Linked DNA regions of Acidisarcina polymorpha. The protein of the gene in region 1 interacts with the protein of each later gene in a pairwise test. Links are inferred from orthologs where the notes say so. Each region holds a gene or a part of one and is shown on either strand. Other genes may lie near its edges.

Region 1 (4,341 bases):
CGAAAACACGCGGCAAGCGAGCTCGCCACCGCACTCGAGGAGCATGAGCCCGGATTGGAACGCGCCCTCGAAGCCATGTCCAAAGCGATGTCCAACTTTACTGCGAAAGAGCCATCGCCCATGCGCACCGCGAATATCTGGATGAAGCGTATTCGCATGCCCGGCAGTGACCCCGGCAAAGAGGCTCTGCATAGTTTCCGGAAACAAACCAAAACCATGCGTTACCTCGCCGAGCTGGAGCCGCGATCGATCACCGCTCAGCGCTTTGCGGCGCACCTTAAAGCGATCCAGGGCTCGATCGGGCAGTGGCACGACCTCCTTCTGTTTGTGGAGGAAGCCAAAGAAATTCTTGGTAAGGATTCGCTGCTGACGCAAGTCGTCAAGACCGAGCGTAATCAAGCGCGGCGTGCGGCAATGCGCTCGATCCGATAAGAGCAGGGGATCAAAGCCAAAGCCGCAGGTGGAGTAGTCACGAGGGAAACGCCGAACTGGGCCGACTATCTGCAAGCCAAGGGTCTCGGAAAACAACTGAGCACCGACGATTTCGCCGGACATCCCGCTCACCATGCCAACTCGTCGATCAAGGCGATCGAAGGTATCGCGGCCTGCCCAGATGGCGAAGCGCCTCAGGGAAAACTGGCGGGCGCGATCCGGATCGGTGGAAAACACCGGCTTGACCGAAAACCCGCTTGCTTTTAGTCTGTGGTTACACGGGAAAGGAGGATGATCCAGCCTATGACAAGTTCTGACGGTAGTAGTTGTGGCAGTTCAATACGTGAGGTGACTGAGGCTTAGAGCGTCCTCGCTCTAGACCTGGCGATACCGCAACCGAACTCGCCGAGGCCCACTTCGAAGTTTTTTGAAGCGAGGATGCCTCAGGTCAATCTCAACAGCTCACCGAAGATGAGGCCCGCTGCGTAATCTTGTAGCGGGCCTCATCTTTTGCTCGACCATTTCGCCTTATGAAATTGTGCTGCCATGAGGATCGAGGCCAATGGAGCTGGCCGGTCCCTAGAACCGAACGTTGCAACCAGACCAAAACGCTTCAGCCGGATCGGACTTACAATAACCGCATGGAACCACTAGTCATCGCGGGCAAGGCATTTCAGTCACGGCTTATCGTCGGCACCGGCAAATATAAAGACGGGCGCGAAACCCAGGCAGCTATCGAGGCCTCGGGCGCGGAGATGGTCACCGTCGCAGTGCGCCGAGTCAACCTCGATCGCTCCAAGGAATCGCTGCTCGACTTCATCGATCCACAGCGCTATTTCCTGCTCCCGAATACCGCCGGCTGCTATACCGCCGAGGAGGCGATCCGTGCGGCCCGGCTGGGGCGCGAAGTTGGGATCTCCGACTGGGTCAAAATCGAAGTGATTGGCGATCAGGCAACCCTCTATCCTGACGTTCAGGCGACCCTCGAAGCCACCCGGGTGCTGGTCAAGGAAGGCTTCACGGTGCTTCCCTATACCTCCGACGACATCGTCTTTGCGCGGCGGTTGATCGATGCAGGCGCGGCTGCCGTCATGCCTCTAGGCGCGCCCATTGGCAGCGGACTCGGCATTCAAAACATCGCAAATCTGCAGATCCTGCGTGAGCGGATCACCGAAGTTCCGCTGATCGTCGACGCCGGGGTCGGCACCGCCTCCGATGCCGCGATCGCCATGGAGCTCGGCGCCGACGCGGTCTTGATGAATACCGGCATCGCGGCCGCTCGCGAACCCGTGCTCATGGCCGAAGCCATGATGCACGCCGTGCTGGCCGGAAGGCAGGCGTATCTGAGCGGGCGAATGCCGAGAAAGCTCTACGCAACCGCAAGTTCGCCGCTCGAAGGCATCTCCAGATAGCCCTGCGGGAGCTTTCGTACCCAGCCGTGCCCCGCATTTGTAAATTGATCCTTGGAGACGCTCGGCGATTGCTTTAGACTCGTATTCGCATGCGAGTCTTCGGCATCGATTGCGGTACCGACTGCACCGGCTACGGTGTCGTCGAGTGGTCGCCAACCGGCCCGATGGGCAGCCGGGAACCTTGTCTGGTCGCCGTCGCCTCCGGTGGCATCCGTCTGCCGAAAAGCGACACCATGCCGCAAAAACTCAGCTTCGTCTATCGCGAGTTGATGCTGCTGTTGGCGGCCTACGAGCCCGAAGTCGTGGCCGTCGAAGAAGTCTTCTACTCGGCAAATGTGAAGTCGGCCTTGAAATTGGGCCAGGTTCGCGGGGTCGCCTTGCTAGCGGCGGCGAATTGCGGACTGGCCGTAGCAGAATATGCTCCGTTGAAGATTAAGTCGTCCGTCGTCGGCTATGGGTTGGCGCAGAAAGAGCAGGTTCAATATATGGTGACTCGTTTGCTCAAACTCAGTTGCGTTCCGGAACCGGCCGACGCGGCCGACGCGCTGGCCGTCGCCATCTGCCATATGCATACCGCGCAAACTCTACTGGCGCAGTCGGGTGTCAAGCATTGAAAGTCACAAGCACATTGAGATTGACGAAGGGCCGTAGATGTCTGCAGATCGGAACGCTGATTCTATCCTTGTCTGGTTTCACCGGGGCTGCTTTCGCTTGGGGGGCGCTCGACAGCGCGCAGTCTTCGTCCACAATCGCTCCGAACCCCGCCGACAAGCCTCACGTCAGCTTTCACTATGAACACCCGCAGCTCCAACCCGCCAAATACACCTTCGTGATCTTTGAGGATGGCCGCGGCGAATTTCACTCCGAGCCGAGCGCCACGCCGCCACACGATACGCTCTCCTATCAAACCATGGCCCATCCACTCGACCGTCCGGTGCAGTTGTCCAAAACCGCTGTCGAGGAGATCTTCTCCACCGCGCGAGCGCAGAGGTTCTTCGCCGTGTCGTGTGAGGACGTAAAAGATAAAGTCGCCTTTCAGGGGACCAAACAACTCAGCTATGCCGGACCCGACGGAAACGGAAGCTGTACCTATAACTGGTCGAAGATCGCGCCCATCCAGAAAGTCACGACCACCTTTGAGTCGATCGCCTTTACCTTGGAAGTAGGCCGCCGCCTCGAAGTGGAGCACAAACACGATCGGCTCGCCCTTGATGCAGAGTTGGCTACCTTGCTCTCTGCCGCGAAAGATGGCAGGGCGCTCGAGATTCAGACGATCCAGCCGATCCTCGAGGAGATCAGCAACGACGAGGCGGTCCTCGAGCGGGCCCGTTCCCGCGCTCGCAAACTCCTGGGCGATGACAGCACCACCGCTTCATTGCGCTAACATTTTGTCGCGCCGGCTGGTCGAAAGCTCTGTACAAACGCGCGAAATTGGCAGAAACTTTTCCTTAAAGAACGCGTCTTTACGTATTGCGGCGAGTCAGCAAAAGCCTGAGCGCCTCGAAATGGAGGTGCTGTGATGCGGCACCAGGTATCATCAAGTCTCTCGACCCGCCCATTGAGTTCAAGGTTCATCGCGAATTCCTACGATCATTTTCCACACCGCATTCCATTGCAGGGCCTCCCATTGCTGGGACTGCTGATGCTGACGATATTTGCTGTCGGGTGGTCATCGGCCCACGCCGACGACCAGATCCGGGCGGTGCGTCTCAGCAACGTCATCGGTACCGTCCAGATGCTCTCCGGCACGGAAACTCAGTTTTCGCAGGCCTATCCGAACATGCCGGTCATGCAAGGCTCGACGCTCAAGACCGGCGAAGACGGCCGTGCGGAGGTCCAGTTGGAAGATGGCAGCGTCGTACGCCTGACGCCAAATAGCTCCGCCGCCTTCAGTGTTCTCAGCCGCAGTGCGGATGGCACCAATACTGAAGTCGAACTGCTGACCGGCTTGTCGTACGTGGAGATGAAAAGTGTCGCCAATCAGCGCTTTGTAGTCCACTTCGGCGGCAATGAAGTGATCTCTCCGGCCCCCGTCAAGTTTCGCGTGAGCCTCGATGCTAGACCCATTGAATTCGCTGTTCTCGACGGCAGCGCCCACTTGAGTAACGGCGCCGCTTACGCCGTGGACGTCAAGGCCAACGAGACCGTGCGCTTCGACAGCCCGGATAGCACCCGTTACATGCTCGCCCAGGGCATCGACAGCGACTCTTGGGACCAATGGAACACCGACCGTGACCAGGCCATGAATCAGATGGCCGCGCAGGAGACCCGCGAGGCGCGCGGAAGCGCAAGCGATCCTGCCTGGAGCGATCTCGATTACTACGGGAATTGGTACTCCGCCAGCGGTAATTCCTTCTGGGTGCCATCCGGTGCCGGCGCAGGTTGGGACCCTTACGGCTCCGGATATTGGGGCTATTATGGCGGCGCTGGCGGCTATGCCTGGATCTCCGGTTATCCATGGGGCTGGTTGCCCTACCACTGCGGCGCCTGGAACTAC
Region 2 (4,182 bases), 3.0 Mb from region 1 along the record:
CGCGGCGTTCGCGGTCTTGGTATCGACTCCGCTCAGCGCGTCGATTGCTGGCTTGTAAGCAATGTTCTTGTGCAGGGAACTGTCCGTCTGCTGCTGGCCGAGCAGGAAATCAATATCTCCAGGAGCAAAGACGATCGGGCTTTGAGGAAAGAACAGAATTTCGCCGGCCTCTAGCCGCGAACACCAATCGAGCGCCTGCGCCTCCGAAGAAGGACGCCTGCCATCAACTAAACTCTCAACCGGAATGGTAACCAGCCCCATCGTCGGCTAGCGACCAGCAACCTTCCGCCGGACCCATAGGAAGCCGAAGAGGATCAGACTGAGCAGAAGGACGCCGATGCCTACCGGAAGCCCGATCAGCCTGTAGCTGTCAGCATAGTTCACGGTATGGTGGCCGCCCTGGTTATAGATCAGCAGCCCGAAAATTCCCAGAAAAGTAGCGCCAAAGAAGGACGCAAATCCCAGCGAGAACGAAAGCAGCAGACTCGCAAACCAGCCGAAATCGCCAATCGGTATCCCGAAGAGTCGACCGGTACTGGAAGCTGGATTGGCAGTAGTCGACATGCTGGTCAAACTCGAGGCCCCGTCCCTCAGCTAGAATACAACCTTATGACCGATGTAGCCCAGACCGGACTGTTGCCCGCCTCGCAGATCGCGCAGCAGACCGCCGTAATCGAATCTTCAAACGGTATCTTCTACGGGACTTTTGGCGATACCCATCTCACCGAATCCGATCTTCTGCGCACCGTGCAGGCCGTGCCCTCCGCCATCGCCAAAGCGCTCAAGAAGCATGCCTACTACTTCGTTCCGTTGACCATCGCTGATGAAGAGGAGGTGCTGATCGCGCCCACCTACACCGTCGATCTCGGCGACCGGGCTGTCTGCCACCGCAACGTCGAGTTCGAGGCCGCCGAGATCACCTTTGTCTCGACCCGTCTCATGCAGGATCGCTTCGCCCTTGCTTTTGAGTTCTTCATCAACGCCAGCCACCACTTCGTCGACGCTGCAGGAGTTCCAGAGAGCTTCGGCAACCTGGTCTGGTCACAAGCCGTTGCGCAGGTTCGCGGCGAAACCAGCCAGGATGCGTGGGAAAGCCGCCGCCGGGCACTCGATCGAAACAAGAGCGGCGACCGCATCAACGAGAAGAGTTCCGAATCGCGCACCGACCGCGTCTCCGGCCGCAAGCGTGATCATGCCTCGCTGCGTGAGATCAGCGCTGTGCCTGCCGAAGCTGCCGTCGATGAAAAGGCCAAGACCAGCTATTTCGAATCCGCATTCTCCGATGCCATCGCGATTTACCTGCTCTCGCTTACCATCGACTTCGACTATGCCGACCTCCGCGAGCGGGAATATCCGTTGATTGCCCCGCCAGCATTGGCCGAGCGGCTCCGCCACATCGCCGAGCTCTTCCCCGCGAATGCCGGCTACGAGTTCCAGATCCTCTATCGCCGGAGGGGCTGACGCCGCAGCATGATCGCTCATCTGCGCGGACGCATCCTGTCGAAACAGCCCGGCCAGGTCATCGTCGAGGCTGGCGGCGTCGGCTATGACGTCACCATCAGCGTCCCCACCTTCACCGCGCTCGCCGCCGAAGGTGCGGAGACTGCTCTCCACATCCACACTCAGGTGCGCGAAGACCTGCTGGCGCTCTTTGGCTTCATCTCCCTCGGAGAAAAACGGCTCTTTGAGCGGCTGATCACGGTGAGCGGAGTCGGTCCCAAGCTCGCTGTCACCATCCTCAGCGGGCTCAATCCGGAAATGACCGTGACCGCCATCCGCGGTCAGGACCATGCCATGCTGACTCGCATACCCGGCGTCGGCAAGAAACTCGCCGAACGCCTCGTTGTCGAGCTCAAAGACAAACTCGAAGACCTGGCCACGGCTCCGGCAGCTGCGGCTGCAGCGGGTCCAGCCGCCGACGATGTTCTTTCGGCACTGGTGAATCTCGGCTACCAGCGGCCGGCCGCGCTGAAAGCCATCGAAGCCGCGGTTGCCAAGAACAAAGCTCTCGGAGCAAACTTCGATGAACTCTTCAGGGCTGCGTTGCAGCTCATTCGCTGAGCGTCTGCTTTGCCAGGCCCATATCAGCAAGCACCGCCTCGGCGGCTCTCCGTCCCGAAGCAAGTGCCCCCTGAATGGATGCGGTTTCGAGAATATCTCCAGCGCGATATACACCCGGTACGCTCGTCCGCGGGTCTCCTGTCTCCCACTCCGCGGTCTTTTGAAGAGGCACTGCCTGCGGAATTGAGTAGCAACGCAGGACTTGCCAGTCTCGAACTTCCGTCCCGAACCATACTTGAAGGTGGGCGCGAACATCGTGCTCCAGCCGATCTGTTTCGGCTTGGTCCGTCGGCGACTGCCCCACCACGCTGGCAGAAATCAGGTGCCGCTTAGGTGGCGCATACGAGGCTGAAACGTTGCTCATCACGACTGCATTATTGACCGGTCCAGCCTGCTCTCCCTCACCGTTCAGTACGAGAATCGCTTCACTGACAGGCGCCTGTGAGGCAGAAAAATAGAACGTCGTCGTGCGGTTCCAACGGCCATCCAATCTCCCCGTTTTCTTAAGCGCTGGCAATAAGTCCCCGCCCTGAGATTTTGGAACCGCAATGACGATTCTTTCGGCTTGGTAGCGGCCGTCGCTGGCAAGAGCGGAAAAGCCTTGGGCTTCCTGACGGACCTCTTTCACCAGGCAGTTCGTTAGGAGCCCTCCCGGTTTGATTTGCCGGGCAAGCTGCGCAGGCAGCGCTTGCATCCCGGCGGAGGGCACTGCAACCGAACCTTGCGAGAACATCCTGAACAGGAAATCAAAGTAGCGGCTCGACGTCACTAACTCTCTCTCCGAGAAGACGCCGCCGAAGAAAGGCCGAAAGAATCGCTCGATGATCTTCGACGAGAAACCAAAGTTCTCCAGACGACCTTGTGTCGTTGTCTCCTCACCAGAAAAAAGATCGGCGGAATGGCCTTGCGTTACTCGCTGGCGAAGCCCGCCGACTCGAAGCTTGTCTCCCAAAGTCACCACCGGGTCGAATGCCAGCCGCAAGGCCGCGAACGGTTCGCGAAAGGGATCCGCAAAGCGATGGAAGCGGCCGCCGTGCCACACCAGCGCTCCCGGCCTCAACGCCTTCAGGTCTAAGGCGGAATAGTCGAAGACGCGTTCGGCCTCTGGATAAGCCGTCAGCAGCACCTGAAAACCGCGGTCGAGCAGGAAGCCATCGATAGCGTCGGTAAGAACACGGCCGCCGGGTATGTCCGATGCCTCGAGCAGGAGCACGTCGAGCCCGGCACGCTCCAGGGTCAACGCGCAATGAAGACCCGCAAGCCCCGCCCCAATGATGACAACATCCTTCATCCGCCGCTGCTCTCCGGCTCAGTGTTTGACTCAGCACTTTCAGGATACCTGGCGCTCCCCAGCTCCTGGATCGCCTGTTCGGCGCGTGCCCGCAGCTGCCTCCGTTCGAGAGCAGATTTCTTCCGCAGCGTGGCATATGGCATCGCCAACCGGATGTTGCCGCTCAATCGTTCGCTGTTGCGCTCCAGAAAGGTCCAATATAGCGCGGTGAAGGGGCAGGAGCCTTCACCCGATGCCTTTCTGGGATCAAAGGCGCACCCCTTGCAATAGTCGCTCATGCGGTCGATATAGGCGGCGCCGCTCACGTATGGCTTCGTTGCAGTGACGCCGCCATCGCCGTACGTCCCCATGCCGAGCACGTTCGTCTCGACAACCCAGTCATAGGCGTCGATATAGGCGATCCAAAACCAGTCGGCTAGCTCGCGCGGAGAATACCCGCATAACGTTGCCAGGTTGCTGAGCACCATCAGCCGCGTAATGTGGTGCGACCAGCCCTCGCGAATGACCTGTTCAATGACGGTGTCGAGGCAGTTCATGCCCGATTTCGCTCCCCAATACGCAGCCGGCAAGGGCAGGCGGGCATCGAGGGCGCTCGGCGTGGCTCCAGCGTAGGAATCGGTCGCCACACTCTGGCCCTTCTGTCGAGGAGCGGCAATGTTGCGGTAGCCATCCGTCCTACGATGCACATGGCGCATGAACTCCCTCCAGCCCAGCACTTGCCGGATAAACCCCTCCGCGCTCGCAAGAGGAATCAGTCCAGCGTGGTAGGCATTCTCGACATCATCGACAACGTCGCCAGGTAGGATGCGGCTGAGGTTCAGCAGCGCAGA

Evidence for each region.
Region 2: the proteins of ruvC (region 1) and ruvA interact in binary tests that used the Escherichia coli proteins (3 or more experiments, as listed by UniProt). The link is inferred for Acidisarcina polymorpha from one-to-one orthologs.

What each region holds. Positions count from the first base shown.
Region 1 is NZ_CP030840.1:5,313,558-5,317,898, forward strand. Bases 768-3,695 are described here. They hold ruvC (crossover junction endodeoxyribonuclease RuvC), read left to right. Parts: upstream 768-1,933; coding sequence 1,934-2,458; downstream 2,459-3,695. Other genes in these bases: ACPOL_RS22580 (thiazole synthase), read left to right, coding at 1,074-1,844; ACPOL_RS22590 (hypothetical protein), read left to right, coding at 2,527-3,228; ACPOL_RS22595 (FecR family protein), read left to right, coding at 3,364-3,695. Outside these bases: ACPOL_RS22575 (CHAD domain-containing protein), read left to right, coding at 1-432; more of ACPOL_RS22595, read left to right, coding at 3,696-4,341.
Region 2 is NZ_CP030840.1:2,292,174-2,296,355, forward strand. Bases 497-3,265 are described here. They hold ruvA (Holliday junction branch migration protein RuvA), read left to right. Parts: upstream 497-1,470; coding sequence 1,471-2,061; downstream 2,062-3,265. Other genes in these bases: ACPOL_RS09915 (hypothetical protein), read right to left, coding at 497-564; ACPOL_RS09920 (hypothetical protein), read left to right, coding at 610-1,461; ACPOL_RS09930 (NAD(P)/FAD-dependent oxidoreductase), read right to left, coding at 2,051-3,265. Outside these bases: ACPOL_RS09910 (Kdo hydroxylase family protein), read right to left, coding at 1-261; more of ACPOL_RS09915, read right to left, coding at 268-496; more of ACPOL_RS09930, read right to left, coding at 3,266-3,352; ACPOL_RS09935 (cryptochrome/photolyase family protein), read right to left, coding at 3,349-4,182. UniProt on the Escherichia coli protein: The RuvA-RuvB-RuvC complex processes Holliday junction (HJ) DNA during genetic recombination and DNA repair.